2 linked regions of the Hyphomicrobium denitrificans ATCC 51888 genome follow. The protein of the gene in region 1 interacts with the protein of each later gene in a pairwise test. Links are inferred from orthologs where the notes say so. Each region holds a gene or a part of one and is shown on either strand. Other genes may lie near its edges.

Region 1 (6,892 bases):
TACCGGCTCCCGATTCGCCATGCAGAAAGTGAAACGAGCCGGGCCGAAGATGAAACGTGACATCGGTCAAAACGTCCGGGCCGCTGTCGTATTTCAATCCGACGTTCGTCAAGCGAATCACGGGGTTTAACCTTGGCAGGAAAAGATTGCGTCACGTGTTTGAAGCTCAGCCGCGTATAGACACGTCAAAGCCGAACCGATCAATCGATTACGATTGTGGCGCAGTCGTGTACACAGGAAGCTGGCAGCCTCCCGCACGGTGCACCGCGGGATTAAGCAGGATCTAACATGTCGAATACGGATGTCGGACATTCCATTGAAACGATTTTTTCCGCTGGAGAAATCCTCAGCAGGCTGCAGGTGCTCGCGCAGGAAATTGCCGCAAAACGGCCTGAAAATCTGCTCGTAGTTCCGATACTCAAGGGCAGCTTCGTTTTCGCCGCCGATTTGCTGCGGGCGCTTCATGCTGCGGGAATTGCCCCTGAAGTCGATTTTCTAACACTGTCCAGCTACCGGAAGAGCCGGTCGTCGTCCGGGCAAGTCTCCATTCTTCGCGACCTCGATCTCGACGTGCAGCAGCGTCATGTGATCCTGATCGACGATGTCCTCGATTCCGGCCGCACCCTGGCCTTCGCAAAGGATCTGATTTCGGCGCGCGGCGCGGCGAAGATCGAAACCTGCGTGTTGCTCGACAAGCGGGCCGCACGCGCCGTCTCGATCGAGCCCGACTATTGCGCGTTCACCTGCCCCGACGTGTTTGTCGTCGGCTACGGCATGGATGTGGGGCATCGCTATAGAGAACTGCCGTTCGTCGGACGGCTTGTCGACTGAGTGAACGGACCTTCGGGTCACGCGTATGAGGTGTGAGATGGCGACGATCCTGCTTGCAGATGATGACGCCGCCGTGCGCGACCTGGTCCGCCGCGCCTTGAGCGCCGAGGGCCACACCGTGCACGTCACTCAGGATGGATTGGAAGCACTGGAGTTCTTCAACGCGAACGGCGGTCCTATCGATCTGCTGGTGACGGACGTCGACATGCCTCAGCTCGACGGCATCTCGCTCGCGGAAAAGGCTCTAACGGCGCAGAGCAATCTTGCTGTTGTTCTGATGTCCGGGTTTTCCGATCAGCTCGAGCGCGCAGCCGGTTTGCGTGCCCGCCGTCTGCTGTCGATCGCCAAGCCTTTCACGCTGGATCAGATCAAGCAGGTCGTGCGCACCGTGCTCGCCTAGCGAGACCGAACCGCCGATATCAACCGCCCGTAACGCTCATATGGCGCGCAAGCGACGGCGTTTTCGTGCGCCGGTCGATGATGAAATCATGGCCCTTGGGCTTTCTCGCGATCGCTTCGGTGATCGCAGCGTCGAGCAGAGCCGGATCTTCCGAGGCGCGCAGCGGCGCACGGAGATCCGCGGCATCGTTCTGGCCGAGGCACATATAGAGCGTGCCCGTGCAGGTGAGGCGCACGCGATTGCAACTTTCGCAAAAATTATGCGTCAGCGGCGTAATGAACCCGAGCCGTCCGCCGGTCTCCTCAACCTTGACGTAGCGCGCCGGGCCTCCCGTGCGATAGGGGCTCTCTTGCAGCGTGAAGTGATCCATCAGCCGCGCTCGGACGACCGATAGCGGCAGATATTGCGCCGTCCGGTCCTCGCCGATGTCGCCGAGCGGCATCGTTTCGATCAGCGTGATGTCCGCGCCGCGCCCGTGCGCGAAACGGACGAGATCGGGAATCTCGTCCTCGTTGACGCCCTTCAGCGCCACGGCGTTGATCTTGATCTTGATCCCGGCCTTCTCAGCCGCATCGAGACCGCGCATCACCGTCGCGAGATTGCCCCAACGCGTGATGGCCTTGAACTTGTCGGGATCGATTGTGTCGATCGACACGTTGATCCGCTCGACGCCTGCAGCCTTGAGTTCGCCCGCATACTTCTCGAGCTGGCTGCCGTTCGTCGTCAGCGTCAATTCTTTGAGGTCGCCGCTTTCGAGATGGCGGCCGAGCGCCTCGAACAGCCACATGATATTCTTGCGAACCAGCGGCTCGCCGCCGGTGATCCGAAGCTTCTTCACACCGCGCCGCACAAAAGCGCTGCAAAGCACATCGAGTTCTTCCAGCGACAGGAGGTCGCGTTTCGGAAGAAACGTCATATGCTCCGACATGCAGTACACGCAGCGAAAGTCACATCTATCGGTAACCGATACACGCAGATATTCGATCTCGCGCCCAAACGGGTCCACGAGTTGTGCCCCCTGCGGGGCCAGCGGATCGGAAATCGCTGCCTGTGCCAAGCCTGCTGCCATTCTTTCAATATCGGAGGTTGCGTGTCCTGCCGCAAGGGTATGCCGGGACGCAGGGTCGCCAGGTTCCAGGTGTCAGGCTCGCTGGCGCATATGCTCGTTGAGACCCAGTTTTTTCTCGATGAGTCCGGCGATGCCGGCAATGTCATCGAGGTTAAAAACGGGTTTCCCTTGCCCGTCGACTTCGTAGTCGGACGCGATGGCGAGAACGAGTGCGTCGGACGCCGCAAGCAGCTTCTCCGGCGCGACGGCCGCTCGCCGCACTTCGATCTTCGGAATGGCGGCCGACTTGTAGCCTTCAACCAGAATGACATCGGCGGGCTTCAGCCTTGCGGCTACGGCTTCGAGCGCCGGCTCTCCGGCGGCTTCGATCTCCTCGATGATCGCGACGCGCGAGCCGGAAACGATCGCCGTCTCCGCCGCTCCGGCAGCGCGATGCCGCTGCGTGTCGCTTCCCGGCGCATCGATGTCGAACTTGTGATGCGTATGCTTGATCGTCGCCACGCGCAGGCCCTTGCCCGCAAAGTGCCGCGCCAGCTTTTCGATCAAGGTCGTCTTGCCGGAGTTCGACCAGCCGGCGACTCCGAAGAGCGGCAGCGCAGGAGATGCGGACTGAAAATGTGAAGCCATGCGTGTTTCCTGCTCCGTCATTTTTATGCTCTGCCGGCGAACGCGCGTGCAGCGGCGAGATCATCCGGTGTGTTGACGTTGAGAAATGGGTCCAACGCCATGCCGTCAATGTCGCGCATCGCGAACGGCACCGCAACCGCGTTCAGCTGTTTTGTCAGCGCGTTGACGCTGAGCCGACGTTGTTGCAGTGCATCAGCGATCGCAGCCCTCGAATTCACCGGCCAAATTGCGATCGTCGGATGACGCTGATCCGCCGACGTCGCAACTGCGATGCCGCCGTTCCGCCCGGCATCAAGCCGCTGAACGAGGTCGAGCGGCAGGAACGGCACGTCCGTCGAAACCGTCGCGAGCGCCGTGCAATCGTGCGCATGCTGACTTTGCCAATCGAGCGCCGCGAGCAGTCCGCTGAGCGGTCCAAGCTCGGCATTTTCCTGGTCGGCGATGGTTGGGAGATCGAAACGCGCAAAGCGCTGCGGATCGCCGTTGATGCTGAGGAGAAGCCGTCCGACCTGCGGACGAAAACGCGCGATGACGTGATCCAGCACGCTCTTGCCGCCAAGCTCGGCGAAGCCCTTATCGCCGCCGCCGAAGCGGCGCGACTTCCCGCCTGCGAGGATCACTCCGAGAATGCGATCGCGTTGCGTCATGGACGACGCTTTAGCATTCCTCCCGCGCCTCGCAAGTTGCGCGGCGGCAAATGGCCCCGCCCATTGGCCGCGTGCGTGTCGCTTCCATCCTCTCCCGCATCGATTTATACCGGTTCCAAACAGGACCGCTTCGCGCTGCGTTTCGCCGCGCCCAGGAGACTCCCCACATGGCGATTGAAAAAGCCGAGGTGCTGACAGCACTTCGCCGGGTGAAAGGCCCCGACCTGACCAGCAACATCGTCGATCTCGGCCTCGTCTCCGAAATCCTGATCAAGGACAATCGCGCCTATTTTTCGATTACCGTTCCGGCAGCGCGTGCCCACGAATTGGAGCAGTTGCGCCTCGCGGCCGAGGCAGTCGTCGCCGAACTCAAGGGCATTCAGGGCGTCACCGCCGTTCTGACCGCAGAGGCGACCGAAGGCTCGCCGGCGCCGAAGCGGACGGTTCTGCCGATTGGCCGTGCTGAGCACCCGCGCGTGCAGGCGGCGCGGGCCAAGGGCGCCACCGGAGACGGTTCGGGACCGCGCCAGGCAGCCGCCGCAGCGGCGGCCGGTCAGGGCGTCAAGGCGCAGGCTGTCCCCGGCGTTAAGCAGATCATCGCGGTCGCCTCGGGCAAGGGCGGCGTCGGTAAATCGACGATCGCCGTCAACCTCGCGCTCGGGCTGCAAGCGATCGGCTTGAAGGTCGGCATCATCGACGCCGACATCTACGGCCCGTCGCAGCCGCGTCTGCTCGGCGTTTCCGGCAAGCCGCAGATCGCGCACGACAAGGTCATCAAGCCGCTCGAAGGCTGGGGCGTCAAAGTCATGTCGATGGGCTTCCTCGTCGACGAAGACACGCCGGTCGTCTGGCGCGGTCCGATGGTCGTCTCCGCATTGAGCCAGATGCTGCGCGAAACCGAGTGGGGCGGCGAAGGAGGCGAGCTCGACGCGTTGATCATCGACATGCCGCCCGGCACCGGCGACATCCAGTTGTCGATTTCGCAAGGCGTGCCGCTATCGGGTGCGGTCATCGTCTCGACGCCGCAGGACCTGGCGCTGATCGATGCCCGCAAAGGCATCGCGATGTTCAAGCGCGTTGAAGTCCCGATCCTCGGCATCGTCGAGAACATGAGCTACTTCCTCTGCCCGAAATGCGGCGAACGCTCGGATATTTTCGGACACGGCGGCGCGCGCGACGAAGCGCGGAAGCTCGGCGTGCCGTTCCTTGGCGAAGTGCCGCTGCGCATGGAAATCCGCGAGGCGTCGGACGCCGGCAAGCCGGTTACGGTCGCCGAGCCCGAGAGCAAATACGCGCAGCTCTTCCGCGATATCGCCGGTCAGGTCTGGAGCGAAGTCGAGCGCGCCAAGGGAACGCTCACACCGCCGCCGCATCTCGAAATCGCAGACGGCGGAAAAATGCTGAAGGCGGCGTTCCCCGACGGCCGCACCTTCGAGCTATCGGCGGAATTCTTGCGTGTCGTTAGCCCATCGGCCGAAGTGCAGGGCCATTCGCCGTCGCAGCGCATCACCGTGCCGAAAAAGAAGCACGTCAAGATCACGGGGTTGACGCCGGTTGGCAACTACGCCGTCCGTATTGCCTTCGACGATGGTCATAACTCCGGGCTCTACACCTGGGGCTATCTGCATCTGCTCGGCCGCGAGAAAGACGAGCGCTGGGGCAAATACCTTGAGGAACTCGCCGCCAAAGGCATGACGCGCGAGTAGCTGCCGAAATCAGCGGCGCGCCTTGTCTTTGAGTGCCGCAACGGCAGCTTTGATCGGCGCGAACGGCCCGAGCTTGTGCTGCTCGATAGAAAAGCCGTCGGCATAAGGCCCGTAGGGCGCGTCGACCGGCTTTTCCAGTTTGTCCGGATAATCGCGACTGAGGTCCGGCAGTTTCGGTCGCGGTTGCGCGTTCATGTACGCGGCAACGTCCCAGGCATCGCTGGGCGAAAGCGCCGGTTCATTCCATGTCGTACCGGCGGGCATGTTGCTGTGAACGAAATTCGCCGACTCGATCAGACGGTGCATGCCCGCGCCGTCGTTGAAACTGTCGGCGCCCCAGAGCGGCGGAAACATATAGCCCTTGGCGTCCCCGGCTTTGCCGTTGCGCTGGCCTTCGCCGTTGTTGCCATGACAGGCCGCGCACGTCGTGGCGTAGACTTTCTTTCCCTTGTCGGGGTCCGCCGCACGATCCAGTTCCGGCATTTGCCCGCTGCCACGTCCGTCGATAGCGACTCCGGCGGGATGGCCGGTCGAGAGAAATTTCAGATACGCGACGAGCGCCGTCATCTCCGGCCCATCAGGCGGCAGCGGCTTGCCGTTCATACTGCGCTCCATGCAGTTTTGAACGCGCTCTTCGATCGTTTCGACGCGCCCGATCCGCGCCGCATACGCCGGAAAATTCGCGTAGACGCCGACGAGCGGGAGCGCGAACTTTTGCGTCCCGGCGCTGATATGGCAGCTCTGGCAATCGAGGTTGTTGCCCGCGAAGCGCTTCTCAGCGTCCGCGACTTCCGGACCGATCAGCGACGAGGTCTTGCTGACGAGATCGCGGCCGTACCGAACCAGTTTTCCCGAGGCGTCGTCAGGTAGCTTGTCCATGTCGGGAACGGTCCACGCCGGGGGCGACGGAGTAGCGGCGCCGTCGGCATCGCACGTCCCGGGTATCGTAAGCGCCAAGACGGCAACCGCAGCGCTCAGTAACATCAAGGTGTTTGTTTTTGGACAGATCATGGAGCGACCCCCGCTGAACGGAGCAGCAAGATACAGGAGCCGATCGCTTATGTAAGCGGGGATCCCGTTCTTGGTTTGCCGTTCATGCGCCGCCAAAGCTTCGATTTGATGCGAAGTATTCGCGCTTTGGTGAACGACGAAGCGGCGGCGCGTCGCTGACTTATTCCGCCGCCGTCGCTTCTTCGAGAGAAGCCGCCGCTTCCTTGGCGCTTTCATAGACGCGTGTCTGCAACCCGCGCCGCCGCAGAGCATCCTGCAGCTTCTGCCGGGTCAGCGCGCTCGTCGCATAGCGTGCCGTTCGCGCGTAATAGGCTTTCGACAGTTGCGCGACCATGTTCGCGTAATCGTCGTAGAGGTCCTCGGCGATCCGGCAGCTGTCCTGATTGATCAGTGTGTTGACGCGCTTGCCAGCCTTTTCGCACGCACTAGAGATTGCCTTCTGCAGATCGGTAATGTCGCTCTTCTTGCGCACGCTCCACGCGCTGAGGTCGACGGAAAGAACGTTGCGCTCAGCGTCGTAGGAAATGCGCTCTCCGAGTTTCTGATTGAGAAGATCGGAAAGCAGATCCATCGGCCCGTCGCGGAAGATCGCGGGATTCAT
Region 2 (6,987 bases), 1.3 Mb from region 1 along the record:
ATGAAACCTTGCGTGGTGAACCAATCCCTTAACGCTGTCTTGATGCGCCCGCGCGCCACAAGAAAGGGCCTGCGATCCGAATGCCGGCCGGGATTCCACCAGGGAGACGCTTGCGACATGGCTGAAAAATGGGCTTTCGCGGTGCCGTTGCCGCACTTGGCGGCCGAAAGGTAAGCAGGTAAGAGGACGCGACAGATTCCCCGAAGGGTTGCCGCCGACCGGCCGCCAATGCGGCGGACGCGGCTATTTTGAATTTGAGAACGGAGACGTTAGGTGGTCAAGGTTATCGCAAGCTCGGTCCGCAAAGGCAATGTGCTCGATCTCGACGGAAAGCTTGCCGTCGTCATGCACGCGGAAAACATCCACCCCGGCAAAGGTACGCCCGTCACCCATCTCGAAATGCGCCGCATCGCCGATGGCGTGAAGGTGACCGAGCGCTACCGCACGACCGATCAGGTCGAGCGCGCCTATCTCGATGAAAAGGACTTCAATTATCTTTACGAAGACGACATGGGGTACAATTTCATGCACCCCGAGACCTTCGATCAGATCACGATCTCGAGGGATGTCGTCGGCGATCAGGGACAGTGGCTGCAGGAAGGCATGACGTGCCTCGTGGCGCTGCATGAAGGCAACCCGATCTCGATCGAGCTGCCGGCGCGTGTCACGCTCGAAATCATCGAAGCCGACCCGGTCGTGAAGGGGCAGACGGCGTCGTCGTCCTACAAGCCCGCGAAACTTTCGAACGGCGCCCGCGTGATGGTGCCGCCGCACATCGGCACGGGGACGCGCGTCGTCGTGATGACCGTCGATGGCTCATATGTCGAGCGTGCGAAGGACTGATCGGGTTTAACTCGATCTTGCGCCGCACGGTTTACGTGCGGCGCGCGATGCTCAGATGTCGAGCTTCAACACTTTCACAGGACTTCCCGCAGGTTGCGCGGGGGCGTCGATGGGGACCACGATCAGGCAGTCGGCGCACTGCAGGGCCGTGATCATTCCGCTGTCCTGATTTTTGAACGGAACGGCGCGCGGCGGTGCGGTCGTGAGATCGAGCCGGGCGCGCATGTAATGCTCGCGCGGGCCGTTAGCGGGTAGGGCATCGCCGAGTACGGCGTCGATGGCTTCGAGCGGAACATCGCGGCCGAGCAGGCGCCCGAGCAGCGGAACGAGAAACACGCGCGAGCAGATCAGCGAGGCAACCGGATTGCCCGGCAATCCGAGGCAGTGCTGCTGATTTTTCCCTGCGGTTCGTGATCCGAAGAACAGTGGTTTTCCTGGGCGCATCGCGATCTTGTAGAACGCGAGCTTCGCTCCGGCGTTTTCCAGTGCCGGGCGGACGAGATCGTAATCGCCGACCGACGCGCCGCCGATCGTCACCAGGATGTCGGCGCCATCGGCTTGTCGAATAGCATCGTCCAGGGAGTCGAGCGTATCACGTGCGATCCCGAGGAGGCGTGCTTCGCCGCCTGCCGCTTCGACGACGGCTGCGAGGCCGAAGGAGTTCGACGCGGAAATCTGTCCAGGTCCGAGCGGCGTTCCCGGCTCGACGAGTTCGTCGCCCGTCGCGAGCAACGCGACGATGGGTTTGCGCACGACGGGCAGCGTGCCGTGTCCGGCGGCGGCTGCGAGAAGGATATCGCGCGCGGTCAGGCGCTGGCCTTTTTCAAAAAGCGCGCGGCCTTTGGTGAAGTCCTGGCCTTTCGGGCGAACATTATCGTCGCGATCGGCGGCTTCGCGAAAGGTGACGGCCGCGCCGTCGGCCGTGACGTTTTCCTGAATGACGACCGAGTCCGCGCCGCTCGGCATCGCCGCACCGGTGAAGATGCGTACAGTCTGACCTTTTGCGACGGTGCCGGAGAACGGCTGGCCGGCTCCGGCTTCGCCGATCAATTTGAGTGTAACCGGAACCTCCGAGACATCCTCGGCGCGGACGGCATATCCGTCCATCGCGGACGCGTCGAACGGCGGATTGTCGACGCGTGCTTCGATCGAACGCGCGAGCGTGCGGCCAAGCGCGTGACGAAGCGAGACGTCTTCCGTTTCGAGAGTGTCTGCAGATTCCAGAATGTGCTTCAGCGCTTCGGCGACGGGAAGCAGCGCCATGACGTCAACGTCCTTTGGGTCGTGCGGGAGCTTTGAAGGTTCCCGATTTTCCGCCTGTCTTTTCGACGAGGCGAATGTCCTCGATGGTCATCGTTTTGTCGGCCGCTTTCAGCATGTCGTAAAGTGTCAGACATGCGACGGATACGCCCGTCAAAGCTTCCATTTCGACGCCGGTCGGGCCTGCGACCTTGACTTCGGATAAGACGTGGATGCCGGGAGGCGATTTCGAGATCTCGAATTCGATCGTCGCCTTGGTGATGGCGAGCGGATGGCAGAGCGGGATCAGCTCGTGCGTTTTCTTGGCAGCCATGATGCCGGCGATGCGCGCCGCGCCGATTACGTCGCCCTTTTTCGCTTCGCCCGCTTCGACGAGGGCGAGCGTTTCCGGCTGCATGCGGATGAAACCCTCGGCGACGGCACGGCGGTCGGTCACGGCTTTATCGGACACGTCGACCATGCGGGCTTGGCCCTTGTCGTCGATGTGGGAGAGCTTGCTCATTGCGAGGACGCGCCGCCGAGCAAGGTTTTCGTCGCGGCCGTCACGTCGGCCTGGCGCATCAGGCTTTCGCCGACGAGATAGGTGTGGACGTGCGCCTTCGCGAGGCGCGCGATGTCGGCCGGTGTGAAGATGCCGCTTTCGCCGACGACGATGCGGTCCTTCGGAATTTTCGGTGCGAGACGTTCCGTCGTTTCGAGATTGACCTCGAACGTCTTGAGGTTGCGATTGTTGATGCCGATCAGGCGGCAATCGAGTTTCAGCGCGCGATCGAGTTCTTCCGCGTCGTGCACCTCGGCGATGGCGTCCATCTCCCAATCCTTGGCCGCGGTCGCGAGATCGCGGGCCGTTGCGTCGTCGACTTCCGCGAGGATGATCAGGATGCAATCGGCGCCCCAGGCGCGTGCTTCCGCGACCTGATAGGTGTCGATCATGAAGTCCTTGCGCAGCACCGGCAGATGCGTCGCCGCGCGCGCAGCGGTGAGAAAATCCGGTGCGCCCTGGAACGAGGGCGTATCGGTCAAGACAGAAAGGCAAGCCGCGCCGCCCGCTTCATAGGCCTTCGCGAGCGTCGGCGGATCGAAGTCGGCGCGGATCAGACCTTTCGACGGCGACGCCTTTTTGATTTCGGCGATCAGCGCGGGCTTTTTGGCTTTGAGCTTTTCTTCGATCGCGCCTGCGAACGGGCGCACGCGCGGCGCGGATCGCGCGTATTCGGAAATGACGCGCAGAGGCTTAAGGGTTTTGGCGCGGGCCACTTCTTCGCGTTTGTAGGCGGTGATTTTGTCGAGAATATCGGCCATCGGTCACACCGTATCGTTGGTAACGGCGACGAGACGGTCGAGCGCTTGTGCCGCGCGGCCGCTGTCGATGGATGCGGCGGCTTTCGCGATGCCGTCCGGCAAACCGTCGGCCTTTCCGGCGACGATCAAGGCGGCGGCGGTATTCAGGAGAACGATGTCGCGATAGGGGCCCGGTTCGCCCTGCAGAAGCGTGCGGATCGCCGCTGCGTTCGTTGCCGCGTCGCCGCCTTTGAGAGCCGCGATATCGCTGCGGGGAAGGCCCGCGTCTTCCGGCGTCAGGTCGAATGCAAAGATATCGCCGTTCTTGAGTTCGGCGACGTGCGTCACGCCGGTCGTCGTCAATTCGTCCATGCCGTCTGCACCGTGCACGATCCAGGCATGTTCGGAGCCCAGCTTGCGAAGCACTTCTGCGAGCGGCTGAACGAGCTTCTTGTCGTAGACGCCGAGGATCTGGCGCGTGACCTCGGCCGGATTGCACAGAGGTCCGAGCAAATTCAGGATCGTGCGCAGACCGAGATCGGCGCGTACCGGAGCCCATGCCTTCATCGCGGGATGATAAAGCGGCGCCCACAAGAAGCCGACGCCCGCATCGGCGATCGCGCGGGAGACGATGACTGGCGGCACGTCGAGCTTGACGCCGAGCGCTGACAGAACATCGGACGCGCCGGAGAGCGATGTCACCGCGCGGTTGCCATGCTTGGCGACGATCGCGCCTGCGCCAGCTGCAACGAGCGCAGCGGCCGTCGATACGTTATAGGTTCCGCGGCTGTCGCCCCCGGTTCCGACAATATCGATCGACCCGGGTGGCGCATCGACCGTCGTCATGCGGCTGCGCATGAACTTCGCAGCACCGGTGATTTCTTCCCGTGTTTCTCCGCGCAGGCGCAGACCCATGAGGAACGCGCCCATCGCGACCGGCGGGGCAATGCCGGACATCAAGAGATCGAACGCGTCCTGAATGCCGTCTTCGCCCAGCGTCTCGCCGTCGGCGATGCGGTTCATCAGGCGTTTCAGTTCGCGAGCCGGGTTCGCGACAATCGAGGTGTCGGGCGCTGTGCTCACGGTCAGGCCGCCTTACGGCTTTTCGGCGTGAAACCCGCCAGCGCGAGGAAGTTTGCGAGCAGCGCGTGGCCCTGCTGCGAAGCGATGCTTTCCGGATGGAACTGGACGCCGTGCACGGGATGCGTCTTGTGCTGCAATCCCATGATGATGCCGTCGTCGGTTTCGGCGGTCACCTCGAGGCAATCCGGCAGCGTTGTGCGTTCGACGATCAGCGAATGGTAGCGGGTGATGTCGAATTGTTTCGGCAGGCCCTTGAAGATGCCCTTGCCGGTGTTGGTGATCGTCGAAAGCTTGCCGTGCATTGGCACCGGGGCGCGGACGACCTTGCCGCCGTAAGCCTGTCCGATGGCCTGATGACCAAGGCAGACGCCGAGCAGCGGAATTTTCGAACCGGCCTTTTTGATGAGATCGAGGCAAACGCCCGCTTCGTTCGGCGTGCACGGTCCTGGAGAAAGGACGATTGCCTGCGGCTTCTTTTCGAGGACCTCGTCGGCCGAGACCTTGTCGTTCCGGATCACGACGCTTTCGGCGCCAAGCTCGCCTAGATAGTGCACGAGATTGTACGTGAAGCTGTCGTAGTTATCGATCAGAATCAGCATGTTGGCCTTTGTGCGCAGGATGGCTTCAGACGCCCCGCAGCGGGATTTCGAACCTATCTAGCAGACACGCGGCGGGGGGCGACACAAGAATATGGTCGTCCTAAACCCGCGCTTCAAATGCGCTTCAGGCGCGATCGCGCGGGGTGATGAATTGTTCGAGGTATCCGGACGCGGGGCCGACATCGCGCCAGGCCGTTTGCGGGAACGTCAGGATTGCCAGAGAGGCGGTCGGAAATTTGTCTTCGAGACGCGATATCGATTTGGCGTCGCCGCGTCCGGCCAGCTGCAGTGCAAGCTCGTGCAGGCCGGGGTTGTGGCCGACCATCAGGACTGTTTTGGCGGGCGCAGGGACGCGGCGCAGGCGATCGAGAAGTGTCTCGGCGTTCGTTAGATACAACTGCTCCTCGAACACGACATCGTCGCGCGGCTCGCTCAATTTCGGATCGATGAGGTGCAATGTCTGGCGCGTACGTTTGGCCGGAGAACAGAGAATGATCTCGGGTGCGAACGGAAATTCGCGCAGCGCTTCACCCATGACGGGCGCGGCGGCTCGGCCGCGTTCGTTGAGCGGCCTGTCGAAATCATCAAGGTCGCTGGCGTCCCAGCTCGATTTTGCATGACGAAGGAGTGCGAGAGAAAGCATTCTGATCCGGAGCTGGCGTTACGGCAGTTCGCGCAAGTCTACAGTACGCCGCTGGTGCCGTTAAGCGGGTTGGTCAAAGTTCGCACTGCCGCAATGAAAGGCTGGTGACAGATGGACTACGTGCTCGCGCCTTTCCTTTGGCTCATCGGAGTTTTGGTTAGCATCGTCTTCTGGATCGTCACGCAGATTCTATGGATATTGCTGTGGTTGATCCTTCCTCTCCTCGTCATCGCGTTCGTTGCCCTGCGGATTGCTGAGCGCGTACTTGGGCAGGAGAAGGTGCGCGGGTGGGTGCGCGCAAGAACGCAAAAATACGGGTCGCAGGCGTCGAAGCGCGCGCAGAGATGGATTTTTGCGTTGGGCGTCGTGCCGGTGCGCGTGCTCTTCTGGTTCGTGTTTTATGCGATCTGGCACAGCATCGTCAGTCTCGTCTGGCGGCCGCACTGGTCGCCGTGGCAGCGCGCGTGGGGCAGGCGCTGGCGAAAAGAAGAACAGTTGCAGCCGAAGACTTGATCTGAGCGAAGTTGCGTTCGGAGCGTCAGCCGAACGCACCGCCGTTGCCGCTGCCGGTTCCGATCTTGCCGGACGTCACGGTGCCCTTCGATGCGAAGCGCACTGCTTCCTCGGCGGCTCTGACGACGGCTTTCGCCTTATTGATGCATTCCTGCTGTTCGTTCTCCGGAATGCTGTCGTGGACGATGCCGGCGCCGGACTGCACGTGAATCATGCCGTCCTTCACGATGGCCGTTCTGAGCACGATGCAGGTGTCCATCTCGCCACCGGCGGAGAAGTATCCGACGCATCCCGCATACGGGCCGCGCTTGGCCTTCTCGAGTTCGGCGATGATTTCCATGGCGCGGACTTTCGGCGCCCCCGATACGGTGCCAGCCGGGAAGCCGCCCATCAATGCGTCGATCGCATCGTGATTGGCTTCATCCAGTGTCCCGATGACATTCGAGACAATGTGCATGACGTGGCTGTAGCGCTCGATGACGAATTGGTCGGTGACCGTGACGGTGCCCGGCGTCGCGACGCGGCCGACGTCGTTGCGGCCGAGGTCGAGCAGCATCAGATGCTCGGAGCGTTCCTTCGGATCGGCGAGGAGTGCCGCGGCGAGAGCCTTGTCCTCGGCTTCGTTGGCTCCGCGACGGGCGGTGCCCGCGATCGGGCGGATCGTTACCTCGCCATCGCGCACGCGCACGAGGATTTCGGGCGAGGAGCCGACGAGCTGGAACGAACCGAAGTCGAGATGGAAAAGAAACGGCGACGGGTTCAGTC

The links.
Region 2: the proteins of mobA (region 1) and HDEN_RS07100 interact in binary tests that used the Escherichia coli proteins (3 or more experiments, as listed by UniProt). The link is inferred for Hyphomicrobium denitrificans ATCC 51888 from one-to-one orthologs.

What each region holds. Positions count from the first base shown.
Region 1 is NC_014313.1:2,830,776-2,837,667, reverse strand. Bases 1,763-4,478 are described here. They hold mobA (molybdenum cofactor guanylyltransferase MobA), read right to left. Parts: upstream 3,575-4,478; coding sequence 2,951-3,574; downstream 1,763-2,950. Other genes in these bases: HDEN_RS13590 (P-loop NTPase), read left to right, coding at 3,742-4,478; mobB (molybdopterin-guanine dinucleotide biosynthesis protein B), read right to left, coding at 2,373-2,927; moaA (GTP 3',8-cyclase MoaA), read right to left, coding at 1,763-2,300. Outside these bases: cell division ATP-binding protein FtsE, read right to left, coding at 1-121; hpt (hypoxanthine phosphoribosyltransferase), read left to right, coding at 289-831; HDEN_RS13610 (response regulator), read left to right, coding at 869-1,231; more of moaA, read right to left, coding at 1,251-1,762; more of HDEN_RS13590, read left to right, coding at 4,479-5,280; HDEN_RS13585 (c-type cytochrome), read right to left, coding at 5,290-6,159; HDEN_RS13580 (acyl CoA:acetate/3-ketoacid CoA transferase), read right to left, coding at 6,452-6,892. UniProt on the Escherichia coli protein: Transfers a GMP moiety from GTP to Mo-molybdopterin (Mo-MPT) cofactor (Moco or molybdenum cofactor) to form Mo-molybdopterin guanine dinucleotide (Mo-MGD) cofactor.
Region 2 is NC_014313.1:1,495,181-1,502,167, forward strand. Bases 1-2,811 are described here. They hold HDEN_RS07100 (molybdopterin molybdotransferase MoeA), read right to left. Parts: upstream 2,107-2,811; coding sequence 895-2,106; downstream 1-894. Other genes in these bases: epmA (EF-P lysine aminoacylase EpmA), read right to left, coding at 1-119; efp (elongation factor P), read left to right, coding at 274-843; moaC (cyclic pyranopterin monophosphate synthase MoaC), read right to left, coding at 2,111-2,605; trpC (indole-3-glycerol phosphate synthase TrpC), read right to left, coding at 2,602-2,811. In the rest of the region: more of trpC, read right to left, coding at 2,812-3,405; trpD (anthranilate phosphoribosyltransferase), read right to left, coding at 3,409-4,407; HDEN_RS07120 (anthranilate synthase component II), read right to left, coding at 4,470-5,066; HDEN_RS07125 (SixA phosphatase family protein), read right to left, coding at 5,191-5,709; HDEN_RS07130 (hypothetical protein), read left to right, coding at 5,821-6,222; trpE (anthranilate synthase component I), read right to left, coding at 6,248-6,987. UniProt on the Escherichia coli protein: Catalyzes the insertion of molybdate into adenylated molybdopterin with the concomitant release of AMP.